Regions from separate parts of the Streptomyces sp. NPDC089799 genome, predicted to be linked through region 1. Evidence: riboswitches for the same ligand, from Rfam matches in the RefSeq annotation. Region 1 holds a riboswitch; each other region holds the start of a gene.
The links. Region 1 has a riboswitch for cobalamin ahead of AB0O36_RS26510 (ribonucleoside-diphosphate reductase subunit alpha). Riboswitches for the same ligand answer to the same signal wherever they lie in the genome.
Positions count from the first base shown of each region.

Region 2: it holds a riboswitch for cobalamin, as region 1 does, so the genes downstream of both, AB0O36_RS33890 (energy-coupling factor ABC transporter permease) here and AB0O36_RS26510 (ribonucleoside-diphosphate reductase subunit alpha) in region 1, are expected to answer to the same signal.
Region 3: it holds a riboswitch for cobalamin, as region 1 does, so the genes downstream of both, AB0O36_RS03870 (ABC transporter substrate-binding protein) here and AB0O36_RS26510 (ribonucleoside-diphosphate reductase subunit alpha) in region 1, are expected to answer to the same signal.
Region 4: it holds a riboswitch for cobalamin, as region 1 does, so the genes downstream of both, AB0O36_RS02930 (DUF4430 domain-containing protein) here and AB0O36_RS26510 (ribonucleoside-diphosphate reductase subunit alpha) in region 1, are expected to answer to the same signal.

Region 1 is NZ_JBFBGR010000027.1:63,423-67,140, reverse strand. It holds gene AB0O36_RS26520 (Uma2 family endonuclease) at 1-310, opposite strand, end outside; gene AB0O36_RS26515 (GNAT family N-acetyltransferase) at 389-904, shown strand; cobalamin riboswitch at 950-1,069, shown strand; gene AB0O36_RS26510 (ribonucleoside-diphosphate reductase subunit alpha) at 1,223-3,631, shown strand; gene AB0O36_RS26505 (ribonucleotide-diphosphate reductase subunit beta) at 3,631-3,718, shown strand, end outside.
Region 2 is NZ_JBFBGR010000048.1:17,527-21,244, forward strand. It holds gene AB0O36_RS33875 (hypothetical protein) at 1-5, opposite strand, end outside; gene AB0O36_RS33880 (hypothetical protein) at 221-760, shown strand; gene AB0O36_RS33885 (DJ-1/PfpI family protein) at 826-1,395, opposite strand; cobalamin riboswitch at 1,531-1,724, shown strand; gene AB0O36_RS33890 (energy-coupling factor ABC transporter permease) at 1,753-2,439, shown strand; gene AB0O36_RS33895 (energy-coupling factor ABC transporter substrate-binding protein) at 2,451-2,906, shown strand; gene cbiQ (cobalt ECF transporter T component CbiQ) at 2,911-3,663, shown strand; gene AB0O36_RS33905 (ATP-binding cassette domain-containing protein) at 3,666-3,718, shown strand, end outside.
Region 3 is NZ_JBFBGR010000003.1:154,096-157,813, forward strand. It holds gene AB0O36_RS03865 (iron ABC transporter permease) at 1-575, opposite strand, end outside; gene AB0O36_RS03870 (ABC transporter substrate-binding protein) at 710-1,717, opposite strand; cobalamin riboswitch at 1,759-1,899, opposite strand; gene AB0O36_RS03875 (hypothetical protein) at 2,217-3,137, shown strand; gene AB0O36_RS03880 (caspase family protein) at 3,134-3,718, shown strand, end outside.
Region 4 is NZ_JBFBGR010000002.1:274,971-278,688, forward strand. It holds gene aceA (isocitrate lyase) at 1-589, shown strand, start outside; gene AB0O36_RS02920 (hypothetical protein) at 626-775, shown strand; gene AB0O36_RS02925 (hypothetical protein) at 909-1,205, opposite strand; cobalamin riboswitch at 1,451-1,597, shown strand; gene AB0O36_RS02930 (DUF4430 domain-containing protein) at 1,737-2,231, shown strand; gene AB0O36_RS02935 (prenyltransferase/squalene oxidase repeat-containing protein) at 2,294-3,706, opposite strand.

The DNA of each region.
Region 1 (3,718 bases):
CGACCCAGTCACCCTGCCCGACGAACGCATCCGGATGCGCCAGCACCGCGTCGGGAATGGCCCGCCCCGTCCGATAGTCCTGCGCCTTGATCCCCTGCCCCGGATGCAGGAACAAGTCAGGCCGTGACTGCATGCAGATCTTGAGCAGCCACTGGATGATTCGCCCGTGATCGCCGTCCGGCATGGCCTTGCTCCTGATGACCCCGTCGATGAACTCCAGCCGCGTCCCCTCCCTCTCGCGGGCGGCTATGCGCGCTACGGCTTCGAAGTCGTCAGTCGGCATGTGGGGCCGGTCTGTCGTCACGGTCATGCCTCGCTCGCCTTCCTCGACGGTGCTGTCTCCGACGATAGCGGCGGCCGCCGACAGCCGTCCTGCACACTCGACCGCATGGACATCGTGATCAGGGAGGCAAGGCCCGGGGAGTACGAGGCCCTCGGGGAGATCACCGCGCGGGCGTACGTCGGCGACGGGCTGCTCGACGCCAACCCCGACGGGTACTACCTCGGGGTCCTGCGGGACGTGGCCGCGCGGGCGGAGGATTCCGAGGTGCTGGTCGCCGTGCGGGAGGACGGGACGGTGCTCGGCGGGGTCGCCTTCGCACCGCCCGGCAGTCGCTACTGCGACATCGCCGGACCGGACGAGGCCGAGTTCCGGATGCTGGCGGTCGCGCCGGAGGCTCGCGGGCAGGGCGTGGGCGAAGCACTCGTACGGGCCTGCATCGAGCGGGCCCGGGCCATCGCGGGGGTCCGGGCGCTGGTGCTGTCCACCCAGCCGGCCATGCGCGGCGCTCACCGGATCTACGGCCGGCTGGGCTTCGTACGGACCCCCGGGCGGGACTGGTCACCGGTCCCCAGCGTTCCCCTGCTCACCTACGCACTGGAGCTGAACGGACCCGATCAGTAGCCGGACCATTCACACCACGACACAACATGTGGGGGTGGCAACACGCAGCCGCCCCCACATGTATGCTCGTCCTCGCTGTCGACGCAGGGGAATCCGGTGAGAATCCGGAACTGTCCCGCAACGGTATGAAAAGTCCGAGTACCTGCCGACGGTGCGCCCGGGTACGTCCGTCCCGGGTGCCGATCACGTCCGGGCCTCGCGGTTGGGCCGGTGGACGCCGTACGGTGCTGCGCTCGCTTCCCGCCCCGCCACCCCGTACGCGCGCTGCCTCGCGCCCGCCACCGGGGATCCGGAGCCGAGCGAGGGAGAGCTCCCCCCGTGACCATCGCGCCTGCCGCACCGCGCGCCGAGTCCGCCGACCCGTCCTCCGAGGACACCAAGGGCACCGGGGGACCGGGGGCCGCACTGCTGCGGATCCTCACCCAGCTGACGGCCGACCTTCCCGACACCGACCCCGGCCGGGTCGCCGCCGCCGCGCTGCGCGGCCGCAGCGCCGACGCGGACGAGGCCGAGCTGCGCGGCCTGGCCACCGAGGCGGCCGCGGGGCTGATCTCCGAGGACCCGGCGTACTCGAAGCTGGCGGCACGCCTGCTGACCCTCGCCATCGCCGAGGAGGCCGCCGGCCAGGGCGCCGCCTCCTTCACCGAGTCGGTCGCCGTCGGCCACCGCGAGGGTCTGATCGCGGACCGGACCGCGGAGTTCGTCCGCGCCCACGCCGCCCGCCTCGACGCGCTGGTCGAGCACGCCCTCGCCGACGGCGCCGACGACCGCTTCGGCTTCTTCGGCCTGCGCACCCTGCACAGCCGCTACCTGCTGCGCCACCCGATCACCCGGCAGGTCATCGAGACCCCGCAGCACTTCATGCTCCGCGTGGCCTGCGGTCTCGCCGAGGACGAGAGCGTCCGCGCGGTGGAGGAGGTCACCTCCCTGTACGGGCTGATGAACCGGCTGGACTACCTCCCCTCCTCCCCCACCCTCTTCAACTCCGGCACCCGGCACCCGCAGATGTCCTCCTGCTACCTGCTGGACTCCCCGCTGGACGAGCTCGACTCCATCTACGACCGCTACCACCAGGTGGCCCGGCTGTCGAAGCACGCCGGCGGCATCGGCCTGTCGTACTCCCGGATCCGCGCCCGCGGTTCGCTGATCCGCGGCACCAACGGCCACTCCAACGGCATCGTTCCGTTCCTGAAGACCCTGGACGCCTCGGTCGCCGCGGTGAACCAGGGCGGCCGCCGCAAGGGCGCCGCCGCCGTCTACCTGGAGACCTGGCACGCCGACATCGAGGAGTTCCTGGAACTCCGCGACAACACCGGCGAGGACGCCCGCCGCACCCACAACCTGAACCTGGCGCACTGGATCCCGGACGAGTTCATGCGCCGGGTCAACGCCGACGCCGAGTGGTCGCTGTTCTCGCCCGCCGACGTGCCCGAGCTGGTCGACCTGTACGGGGCCGATTTCGACGCCGCCTACGTCAAGGCCGAGCAGGCCGGCCTGGCCAGGAAGACCATGCCCGCGCGCGAGCTGTACGGCCGCATGATGCGCACCCTCGCGCAGACCGGCCAGGGCTGGATGACCTTCAAGGACGCCTCCAACCGGACGGCCAACCAGACCGCGCTGCCCGGCACCGTGGTCCACTCCTCGAACCTGTGCACCGAGATCATCGAGGTCACGAACGACGGCGAGACCGCGGTCTGCAACCTCGGCTCGGTCAACCTGGGCGCCTTCGTGCTGCCCGGCACCGGTGAGCTGGACTGGGAGCGCCTGGACGAGACCGTCCGTACCGCGGTGACCTTCCTCGACCGCGTGGTGGACATCAACTTCTACCCGACCGAGCAGGCCGGCCGCTCCAACGCCCGTTGGCGCCCGGTGGGCCTGGGCGCGATGGGCCTGCAGGACGTCTTCTTCAAGCTCCGCCTGCCCTTCGACTCCGCCGAGGCCAAGGCGCTCTCCACGAAGATCGCCGAGCGGATCATGCTGGCCGCGTACGAGGCGTCCACCGACCTCGCCGAGCGCAGCGGCCCGCTGCCGGCCTGGGCGGAGACCCGTACCGCCCGGGGCGTCCTGCACCCGGACCACTACGGCGTGGCGCACCACTGGCCGGAGCGCTGGGAGGCGCTGCGCGCGCGCATGGCCACCACCGGTCTGCGCAACTCCCTCCTGCTGGCGATCGCCCCGACCGCGACGATCGCCTCGATCGCCGGCGTGTACGAGTGCATCGAGCCGCAGGTCTCCAACCTGTTCAAGCGCGAGACGCTGAGCGGGGAGTTCCTCCAGGTCAACGCGTACCTGGTGGACGACCTGAAGAAGCTCGGCGTGTGGGACGCGCAGACCCGCGAGGCACTGCGGGACTCCTCCGGCTCCGTCCAGGGCTTCGGCTGGATCCCGGACGAGGTCCGCGACCTGTACCGGACGGCGTGGGAGATCCCGCAGCGCGGCCTGATCGACATGGCCGCGGCCCGCACCCCGTACCTGGACCAGAGCCAGTCGCTGAACCTGTTCATGGAGACGCCGACCATCGGGAAGCTCAGCTCGATGTACGCGTACGCCTGGAAGCAGGGCCTGAAGACCACCTATTACCTGCGCTCGCGCCCGGCGACGAAGATCGCCCGCGCGGCCTCCGGCACGGCGGTCCCCGCCACCGCCGCGCCGCTCCCGCAGGCCGTCGACGCCGACGCGCTGGCCTGCTCCCTTGAGAACCCCGAGTCCTGCGAGGCCTGCCAGTAATGACCACCACCGACACGAAGAACCTGCTCGACCCGGGCTTCGAACTGACGCTCCGCCCGATGCGCTACCCGGACTTCTACGAGCGCT
Region 2 (3,718 bases), on a different contig from region 1:
CGCATGGTCCCCCCAGGAACACGAGTTGCTCAGGGGGCCATGGTCACATCCCGGCGCGCCGATCCGAACGCCGCGTTCCGCCCGGCCCGCCCGACGCCCGGTTCCCGTGGCACGGCCGACGCACGATTTCCCGTGGCGCGGCCGGAACCGTACGGCGCCGGCGGATGTCTCCATCGTTGTCAGCCTTGTCCCCTTACATCCGGAGAAACCGGGGGACGTCATGAAGCACACCATCCACCGCATACGCCGCCGGCAGCTCGTGGCCCTGGCCACGGGGGCGCTCCTCACCGCCGGGATCGGGCTCGCCGCGCCCGCCTCGGCGCAGATGCCGGCGGCGCAGCCCGCCGCCACCGCCCGGAGCAGCACCCCGCTCGTGGTCAACGCCCGCTGGGGCGGCCACTGCACGTACGACCGGCTCGTCATCGACCTGAAGGGGTACGTCCCCGACGTCACCGTCCGCAGGGTCGCCAGGCTGTACTACGACGGGTCCGGCAAGCCGGTCCCGCTCCCCGGCAGGTACTTCCTGGAGATCAGGCTCCACCCGGCCGCCGCCCACGACGGCACGGGCAAGTCCGTCTACAAGGGGCCCAAGCTCCAGCGGATATGGCTGCCGAAGCTCAAGGGCATCGCCATGACCGGCGACTACGAGGGGTACGTGACCTTCGGCGCCGCCTTCGACACCCGTCCCGTCTACAACACGTCCAGGCTGCACCACCCGGAACGCTTCGTGCTGGACGTCAAGCACGCCAACGTCTGCTGAGCACGGGCCGGCCGGGTCCCCGGGGTCGTCGCACGCCCCGGGGACCCGGCCCGGCCCGGTCCCGGTCAGCCGCCGACCGGCGCCTTGGAGCGCAGTACGGTCAGGAACTCGCGCATCCACGCCGGGTGGTCGGGCCAGGCGCGGGCGGAGACCAGCGTGCCGTCGACCACCGCCTCCGAGTCCTCGAAGGCCCCGCCGGCACCCCGCACGTCGGGCTCCAGCGCCGGGTAGGCGGTGACCCGCCGCCCGTCCAGTCCCCCGGAGGCCGCGGTGATCAGCGGACCGTGGCAGATCTGCGCGACCGGCTTGTCGGCCCCGGTGAAGGCGGCGGTGATCCGCTTCACCTCGGGGTCGTTGCGCAGGTACTCGGGGGCCCGCCCGCCGGGGATCACCAGGGCCGCGTACTGCCCCGGGTCGACGTCCGCGAAGGCCACGTCGGCGGGCCAGGTGTAGCCGGGCTTCTCGGTGTAGGTGTCGAAACCGTCCTCGAAGTCGTGCACCACGAAGCGGAGTTTCTTCACCGACGGGGCCGCGATGTGCACCTCGTAGCCCTCTTCGATCAGCCGCTGGTACGGGTAGAGGACTTCCAGCGACTCCGCCGCGTCACCGGTGACGATCAGGACCTTCACTGCCATGGGCTGCTCCTGCGATGTGGGGCACGTCCGGACCCCGGCGACCCTGCCCGCCCTGCGGCCGCCCAAACCGGCCGCAGGCCGCCTCTTCCGGATCACGCCGGGCCGGGCCGGGTTGTGGCGCACGACGGGGGACGACTAGGGTCATCTGGCCTTGGTGTACGGGAAACCGGTGGAAAACCGGTGCGGCCCTCGCCACTGTGATCGGGAAGTCCGGCTCCATCCTTGCGGAAGCCACTGGGCCGACGCGGGAGACCGCACGGCCCGGGAAGGCGGAGCCAGGGCATCAGCACCCGTGAGCCAGGAGACCGGCCGGGGTGCGTTGTCCATCCACGAGGTGCTGGAGAGGTCTCCCAACCCATGCATATAGCCGAGGGGTTCCTGCCCCCGCTGCACGCCGTCGCCTGGGGCGTCGCGTCCGCCCCCTTCGTCGTCCACGGTGTCCGCGCACTGACCCGTGAGGTCAAGGAGAACCCGGAGAGCACGCTGCTCCTCGGCGCGTCCGGAGCGTTCACCTTCGTCCTGTCCGCCCTGAAGATCCCCTCGGTGACGGGCAGTTGTTCCCACCCGACGGGGACGGGGCTGGGGGCCATCCTGTTCCGGCCCCCGATCATGGCCGTGCTCGGCACGATCACCCTGCTCTTCCAGGCGCTGCTGCTGGCCCACGGCGGCCTGACCACCCTGGGCGCCAACGTCTTCTCGATGGCGATCGCCGGCCCCTGGGCGGGTTACGCCGTCTACCGCCTGCTGCGGAGGTCCGGGGCGCCGCTGATGGTCACCGTCTTCTTCGGCGCCTTCTTCGCCGACCTGGTGACCTACTGCGTGACCTCGGTCCAGCTGGCGCTGGCCTTCCCCGACCCGGGCAGCGGCTTCCCCGGCGCGCTGGCCAAGTTCGGCGGCATCTTCGCGGTCACCCAGATCCCGCTCGCCGTCAGCGAGGGCCTGCTGACCGTGCTGGTGATGCGGCTGCTGATGCAGTCCAGCAAGTCGGACCTGGTCCGGCTGGGCGTCGCCGGGCTCGCCGGGAAGCAGGAGGCCGCGGTCTGATGGCGAAGGGCATGTCGAAGAACACGAAGGTCAACCTCCTGCTGCTGCTCCTGGTGGCGGCGCTGGCCGTGCTGCCGCTCGCGCTGGGGATGGGCGAGGGCAAGGAGGAGCCGTTCACCGGGGCGGACGCCCAGGCCGAGGCGGCCATCACCGAGCTGAAGCCGGACTACGAGCCGTGGTTCTCCCCGCTCTACGAACCGCCCTCCGGCGAGGTGGAGTCGGCGCTGTTCGCCCTCCAGGCGGCGATCGGCGCGGGCGTGCTCGCGTACTACTTCGGGCTGCGGCGCGGCCGCCGGCAGGGCGCGGCGGCCGCCGCGGCGGCGAGCACGGCCGAGGGGTCCGCCCGGGCCACGGCCGACCGGTCCGACGGGTCCGACGGGTCCGACGGGTCCGATGGGTTCGCCCCGGCCACCACCGCCGGCTCGGCCGCCGGCTCGACCGGCACCTCGACCGGCACGGAGTCCTGAGTCCGTGCTGCCCATCGACGCGGCCGCGCACAGCAGTCGCTGGCGCGGACGCCACCCGCTGGAGAAGGCCCTGCTGGGGCTGGGCCTGACGGTCGCCGCGGTGTGCCTGCCGCCCTGGCCCGGCGGCCCGGTGGTGGCCGCGGCCACCCTGGGCGTGCTGCTGGGCCCGGCCGGGGTGCCCCGGCGGCAGCTGTGGCGGGCCTTCCGGATCCCGCTGGGGTTCTGCTTCACCGGGGCGGTGCCGCTGCTGTTCGCGGTGGGCGGCCCGGACGGCTGGGTCGCGCTCGCCCCGGACGGACCGCGGCACGCCGCCGACCTGCTGCTCCGTACGTCGGCGGCCTCGCTCGGCGTCCTGCTGTTCGCGTTCACCACCCCGGTCTCGGACGTGCTGCCGCGGCTGGTGCGGGCCGGGGTGCCCGCGCCCGTGGTGGACGTGGCCCTGGTGATGTACCGGATCGGCTTCCTGCTGCTGGACTCGCTGGCCCAGGTGCGTACGGCGCAGGCGGCCCGGCTGGGGAACACCGGCCGGGCGGCGGCCTGGCGGTCGGTGGCCGGGCTGGCCGCGACCGCCTTCGTGCGGGCCTTCGACCGGGCCGGCCGGCTCCAGGCGGGGCTGGCGGGCCGCGGCTACGACGGCACCCTGCGCGTGCTGGTGCCGGAGGCGGCCGTGTCGTGGCGCTTCCTGGCGGCTTCCGGCGCCCTGCTGACCGCGGTGGTCTGCGCGACCCTCGCTCTGAAAGGACTTCAAGGACCGTGACCGTGACCGTGACGTCGCTGGTGGAACTGTCGGGCGCGGGGTACGCGTACGAGGA
Region 3 (3,718 bases), on a different contig from region 1:
GCGGCGGGGAGCGCCAGTTCGTCCCAGCGCGCGCCGCCGAGTCCACCCAGGGTCCAGAACAGTACGGAGCGCACCTGGTCGGGCTGGGCGGAGAGCACCAGGACCAGGCTGGTCAGGGCGGCCAGTACGTACTGCACGGCGACACCCGCGAGGATCAGCCGGCCGGTGGTCATGGTGCCGCCGCGGCGGGCCAGGGCGTAGACGGCGATCAGGGCGGTCATGGAGCCGGCGAACGCGGCGATGGGCAGGGACAGGCTCAGCGAGGCGCCGACTCCGAGCACGATGACCAGCACCGCACCGGCCGAGGCCCCGGAGGAGGCGCCCAGCAGGAAGGGGTCGGCGAGCTGGTTGCGGACCAGCGCCTGCAGGACGGCTCCGGTGACGGCGAGCCCGGCTCCCACCATCGCGCCCAGCAGCACCCGCGGCATCCGGACGTCCCAGACGATCGCTGCGAACGCGCCGTCCGGCCGGCCGGGGCCGGCGAGCACCAGGTCCAGCACCTCGCCCGGGGCGATCCGGACCGGCCCGAGGGCGAGCCCGGCGAGGGCGGAGGCGAGCAGGGCGGCGGCGAGCAGCCCGAGGACGAGCCCGGACCTCCTCGACCCGGGGCCCGGCCGGAGAGCCGGTGTCGGGCCCGACCGGAGACCCGGCCTCGGACCAGGTTTCGCCCTCGGCCGGAAGTCGGAACGCCCGCTGCCCGTGAGGCGGTTCACGACGCCCCGGGGTGCAGCCGGCCCGCCAGCGATTCCACTGCGTCGGCCACGCGCACGCCGAGCACGGCGGACGACAGCGGCAGCACGACGAACCGCTTGTCCCTGATCGCCGGGACCTGGGCCAGCGCCGGGTCGTCCAGCAGCCGCCGCTTCTTCTCCTCGACGCTGGTGCCGCCGTAGTCGTAGATGAGGACGACCTCGGGCTTCCGCTGGATGACCTCCTCCCAGGGGACGTCGCCGAAGCTGTCCTTGAGGTCGGCGAAGACGTTGGTGCCGCCGGCCCGGGTCACGATCTCGTTGGCGATGCCGTGTCCGCCGGAGGTGAAGGCGGAGCCCTCGCCGGAGTCGTAGACGAAGACGGTCGGCTTCTGCCGGGTGGCGACCTTCGCGGCCACCGCGTCGAGCCGCCGCTGCTGGTCGGCGATCAGGTCCTGTCCGCGCCCGGGGACCCCGAACGTGCGGGCCACCTCGGTGATCTCGGAGTTCAGCTGCTCGATGCCGACCGGGCCGCGGGTGCAGTACTCGATGCTCAGCCGCGTGCGGATGCCGGTCTTCTCCAGGCCCGCCCGGTCGCGGCCCGCCGCCTTGTCGAAGGCGGAGGAGTATCCGCCGTAGACGAAGTCGGGGTTGGCCGAGAGCAGGACCTCCTTGGAGGGGTACTCCTTGGCCAGCACCTTGATGCCGTCGTACGCCGTCCGGTAGCGGGGCAGTACGGAGTCGTCGAGGTAGGCGGTCCCGGCCATCCGGTCCTGCAGGCCGAGGGCGAGCATCAGCTCGGTGGCGTGCTGGTTCATCGTCACGGCACGGCGCGGCGGCGCCTTGTAGGTGGTCTCCACACCGCAGTTGGTGACGGTGTACGGGAATCCGGACGCGGAGCCGGCCGACGCGGCGCCGTCGTCGGTGCCGGAACCGGAACCGCTGCACGCGGTGAGGGATATCAGGGGTACGAGCAGCGCGGCGGACAGCGCGGCGCGCAGAACGGCCTTACGGGAGCGGGAATTCACGGAAGCGGGCCTCTCCGGGGGATCCTCGTCCCCTCGTCAAGCGGGTTGCTGAGGCGGCGCGTCAGGGTCTGACTCCCGGAATCCACGGGGGAGTTCCGGTCACAGTGGCGGGACCGCACCGGAGTCACACCGGATTTCCTGGTCCGCACCGCCTTGTGGTGACTCGCCCAGTCTGCCAGACACCTCCCGGGACCCGACTTGCACTGCGTTCAACGGCTGACCTAAGGTCACATCTGAACACAGTTCAAGTGCACGTGTGGGCACAAGTATGCCTGCGCACAGTGCAGTTGAACGGAAAACCGCTGTCACGGACCGGTGGCGTGCGGAGTCGAGCACGACCGAGGGGATGGGCATGTCTGTCGAGCGGGGCGTCGTTCTGAGTGACTCCGGCTGGCCGGGACCCCGGACCCCGGCCCCCGCGGAGCAGCGCTTCGGTGCCGTAATCACCCCTCTCGCCACCGCCGGGCCCTAGTCTGGATTCCTCGTCCCGGGAGGGTCCTTGAGCGCGGTCGTCTTCGTCCACGGTGTCGGCAAGCAGTACTTGAGCGAGGATTCCCTGGCCCGGGACGTGGTGCCCGAACTGGTGGGCGGCGCAAGACTGTCCGACGGCCCGGTGCCCGCCTCCGACGACGTGTCCGTCGCCTTCTACGGGGACCTGTTCCGCCCGCACGGCACCCGTGCCGGAGGCGAATTCCCGTACGAGGCAGCCGACATCGAGACCGAGGACGAGTTCCGGCTGCTGATGGAGTGGTGGGCGGAAGCCGCCCGCACCGACCCGGCCGTGCCCGCACCCAACGCCCCCGGAAGCCGCGGCACGGCGGGGTGGGCGGCGTCCCGGGCCCTGCGACTGAACTCCGTACGGTCGGCCCTGGACGCCCTGACCGGCGCGGCCTTCCTGCGCGGGGTGCTCGACCGGGCACTGATCGGCGACCTGAAGCAGCTCACCGCCTACCTCTCCGACCAGGCGGTCCGGAGCGCGGCCCGGGCCCGGGTGGCCGCGCGCATCACCCCGGCCACGAAGGTGGTCGTCGGGCACTCGCTGGGCTCGGTGGTCGCCTACGAGACCCTGTGCGACCGGACGCACCACACCGGCTGGGACGTTCCCGCGTTCGTCACCATCGGCTCGCCGCTGGGCATGCGCTCGCTGGTGCTGGACCGGTTGGACCCCGCGCCGGACGGGAACCGGCGGGCGGTCTGGCCCGGGCCGGTCCGGACCTGGACCAACATCGCCGACTCCACGGACATCGTCGCCCTGGTGCGCGAGCTGCGGCCCTCCTACGGCGACGGGGTGACCGACCTCCTCGTGCACAACGGCAGCCACATGCACGACGCGACCCGCTACCTGACCGCGGCGGAGACCGGCCGGGCCGTGGCGGCCGGGCTGCGCGCGGACGGCACCGTCCGCACGGCGGACCGGTGAGGCGGTTCCTCGTCGCCGCCGGCACCCGCCACTACCTCCAGGACCCGGAGCTGCCGCGGGCGCACGAGGACGTGACGGCGGTGGCAGAACTGTTCACGGCCGCCGGATACGAGCGGGTGCTGGCCGGGGTCTCGCTGGACCCGGCCGCGGCCCGCTTCGAGGAGGCCCTCGCCGACTGGTGCGAGACGGCCGCCCTGGAGCCGGAGGACGCCGTCGTCCTCTACTACGCCGGCCACGGCCACCGCGCGCCCGGCGGCTACCGGCTGGCCTGCGCCGACTCCCGGCACGGCCGGCCCGGATCATGGCTCTCGCTGTCCGCGCTCGCCGAGATCCTGGCCGAATCCCCCGTCCGCAACGTGCTGTTCGTCGTGGACGCCTGCCACGCCGCTGCCGCCGGCCCGGAGATCGCCGGCGTGACCGAGGCGATCGTGTCCCTCCGCCCGCGCGGCGACGAGCCCGGCTCCGGCACCTGGCTGCTGGCCTCCGCCCGGCAGCGCGAGACCTCGGAGGACGGCGCGTTCACCGGCCGCCTGGCCGCAGCCTGGCGGCAGGGCGACGGCCCCTCCCAGCGCCACCTGTCC
Region 4 (3,718 bases), on a different contig from region 1:
CGCGAACCTGCTGACCAGCGACGTCGACGAGCGCGACGCGCAGTTCGTCACCGGCGAGCGGACCGCAGAGGGGTTCCACCGCGTCCGGAACGGCATGGCACCCGTCATCGCCCGCGGCCTCGCCTACGCCCCGTACGCCGATCTCATCTGGGTCGAGACCGGCACCCCGGACCTCTCCCAGGCCCGCGAGTTCGCCGAGGCGATCCACGCGCAGTACCCGGATCAGATGCTCGCCTACAACTGCTCGCCGTCCTTCAACTGGAAGGCGGCCCTGGACGACGACCGGATCGCCACGTTCCAGAAGGAGCTGGGTGCCATGGGGTACAAGTTCCAGTTCATCACGCTGGCCGGCTTCCACTCCCTCAACCACGGCATGTTCGACCTCGCCCGCGGCTACGCCGAACACGGCATGACTGCCTACGTCGACCTCCAGGAACGCGAGTTCGCCGCCCAGCGGCACGGGTTCACCGCCGTCAAGCACCAGCGCGAGGTCGGCACCGGCTACTTCGACCTGGTCTCCACCGCAGTCAACCCCGCCTCCTCCACCACCGCCCTCACCGGCTCCACCGAGGAAGAGCAGTTCCACTAGGACGCCCCACCCCCTGTCCCCTCGTCAGGACACCGCATGACCACCACCGCAACCACGCACCGGGTCCGGCTCCTTGCGGCACCCGGCGACCGCCACGACGAGATCCTCACGGCGGGCCCTCGACTTCATCGGCTGCCGGGCCGCAAGACGGGCCGGGGGTTCCCCACCTACGACCGGGACTGCTGAGGGCCCGGTGCCGCGGCCGGGCCGAGGGTCCCGGCGGCGTGTGGTGGAAGGGGGCGCGGCGGAGTGGTGTCCGCCGCGCCCCTTTCCCGGCATGCCCGGATGGTCCCGAAGATTTGTGCAGCCGCCTTGAGGCTCAGGTGCCGGAGTTGTCGACGAGACCCACGATGTCGAGGAATTCGATTGTGGGCGGGACGCCATAGATTCCTGTCACCTTTTCGGTGATCTCCTCCGTGAAGAAAGAGCGGGCTTTCTCCTCGTCATCCCACACGTAGAAGTTCCTCGCCCGAACGCCGTCTTCGTCGAGCATGAAGCTCTTGAGGCGCAGGCCGGCCATGCCTTCGAACGGTCCGCGGAGTTCGTCGGCAATCTTTGCCAGGGTTGAACGATCGAACTTGTCGGTCTGTGTGAAAGTCACGAGCACGCCGATCATCGGGCTTCCAATCGATTGGGTGAGCAGCGGTCGGTCGAGTGATGCTAGCGGCGGATCCTAGTACGCACCGCCGGAAATTCCGGCCGTTGGGGCGCGAGTCGGAAATGCGGCTCTGCGTCGGCGATGCCGACCGGGAGCGCGTCGGGGTTTGCGCGCATCTCGGTCACCATCCGCCTTGGTGCGGCCGAGTCGCACAGCTCCCCTGCCGCGTAAGGCACTTGGCCGCGGAGGGGGCGCACCGTACGATGCCACTGCCCGGCTGCGGCCGGCCACAACCGAATGGCTGTGCGATCGGGGGAAGCCGGTGGGAATCCGGCGCTGACCTGCAACCGTGTGCGGTGCGCTGACCTGCGCCGCGAGTCGGGATGCCCGCCGCGCGGCAGCATCCGCTTCCACTGTCACGGTCTGCAGAGCGAAGCCCGGTACCGCCGGAACACCACGTCAGCGCGTCGCTCGTACGCCTGCCGCCGGTGGGTCGCGCCGGTCGCGGGAGCCGCATCGGCCGACCGGACCGGTCAGAAAGGCCACCCCATGCGCCTGAGCCCCGCCCGCCGCGCCGCCGTCACCACGGCCGCCCTGGGACTCGCCCTCACCGGCCTCACCGCCGTCCCGGCCGTCGCCCACGCCAAGCCGGTCAACACCAATGCCCCGGTCAAGGTCAACCTCACCGTGCAGGGCCCCGACGGGCAGCTGTTCAAGGGGAAGATCACCACCAAGGGCCACGACGTGACCACCGGCACCGGCGGCACCCACAAGTGCGACGGCACCAACGGCGGCGCCAACCCGAGCAAGGTCCCCACCCCGACCGCCGCCCTGGACGACGCCGCCCGGCTGAACTACTTCGCCTGGGACGGCACCTGGTACGCCTCGTTCGACGACTTCTCCGTCGACACCATCAAGGGTGTCAGCGGCGGCGGCTCGGCCTACTGGAACATATCCGTCAACGGCACGCCCACCCCGGTGGGCGGCTGCCAGTTCAAGCTGAACGCGGGCGACCAGGTGTCGTTCGTCTGGACGTCCTTCTGATCCGATCCGATCCGGTGTACTGCGGGCGGGGGCGCGATGCGCACCCCCGCCCGTCACACGCCTCAGAGACCCCAGCGCAGCGCGATGGTGTCGCCCACGTTGATCACCTTGCCGCGGGCGGCGCCTGCGAAGGCGGAGCCGTCCACGCTCACCTTCCAGGTGTTCGAGCCGCTGTTGGCCTTGCCGTTGACGGCGGTGACGGTGCCGGTGCCGGAGGACGGCGTCACGCCGGTGACACAGCCGCCCGGTGTGGCCGCCGTGGCCGCCGCGTTCAGGACGTCGCCGAGGGTGGTGGTCGTGCCGGTCGGGGTGAAGGAGACCGAGCAGACCTTCAGGCTGCCGGCACCGTCGTCGACGGTGAGGGCCAGCTTGGTGGCCGTGCCCGAGGTGAACGTCGACTGGGCCGCCCACTTCGGTGCGCCCGGGGTGACCGGGGCGGGCGGGGCGGAGGTGAAGCCGCCGCCGGCGACCGCGCGCAGCGAGTCGATCGAGGCGTAGGCAGTGGGGCCGGTGTCGGCCGGCTTGTACTTGAAGCCGCCGCCGGGGTTGTACTGGTTGGCGATGAGGAAGTCGATCGGGGTTTTGCCGGCGGTGGTGAGGAAATCGCCGGTCTGGGGGTTGATGCCGCAGGCGTTGAGCCCGGCGACGGCCCAGCCGTTGGAGCTGGTGTTGACGCCGTACATCGAGTTGAAGGCGCCCGAGGTGGTGACGAGCTTGCTCTTGAGGAAGTTCTTCGCCTGGACGACGTCGGTGTCGGTGTTCGGGACGCCGGAGGTGCACAGGGCGGCCATCGCGGCGCCGGTCATGTCGATGTCGCCGGGGGCGGCCAGGGCGGTCGGGTTGCCCTCGGCCTTGCCGTACTGCCAGCCGCCGTCGTTGTGCTGGTTGGCTCGGATACGGGCGGTGAGTGCGTCGGTGAGGGCCTGCGGTATGCGGGGGCCACCGGACTGGGTCTTGGCGCCGCCGAGGGCGAGGGCGGCGAAGACGGTGCCGTTGAAGTTGGCCGAGGGGCCGAAGTAGCCGGGCTCGGCGGTCTGCCAGTAGGAGTAGGTGTTCGCGATCAGGTTGCGGGAGGCGGAGACCCGGGCCGGATCGATGCCGGCCGCGTACGCGTTCAGGGTGCCGCGCTCGTAGTCGGTGACGACCGGGGAGGCCGAGGGCCAGCCGGACGTGGACAGCAGGTTCCGGTAGACGGTCCGTGCGTTCTTCGTGGTGTCCCCGCCCGGGGCGACGTCCACGACTGCGGTACCCGCCGCGGCGAAAGCGCTCAAGGCCCACTCGTTGGACAGTCCGGAACCGGCATAGGAACCGTCAGCGGCCTGAAGGGACTTGAGGTACGCCACACCGTTCGTCTTCGACGTGGCGATCTGGGCGGGCGTCGACGTGGCCGCGGCGGGCAGGACGGTGAGGGCGAACGCGCCCAGTGCGGCCGGCGCCGCGAGCGCGAGGCGGCGGGAGGTGAGGGAACGGTTCATGACCTGCTCCTG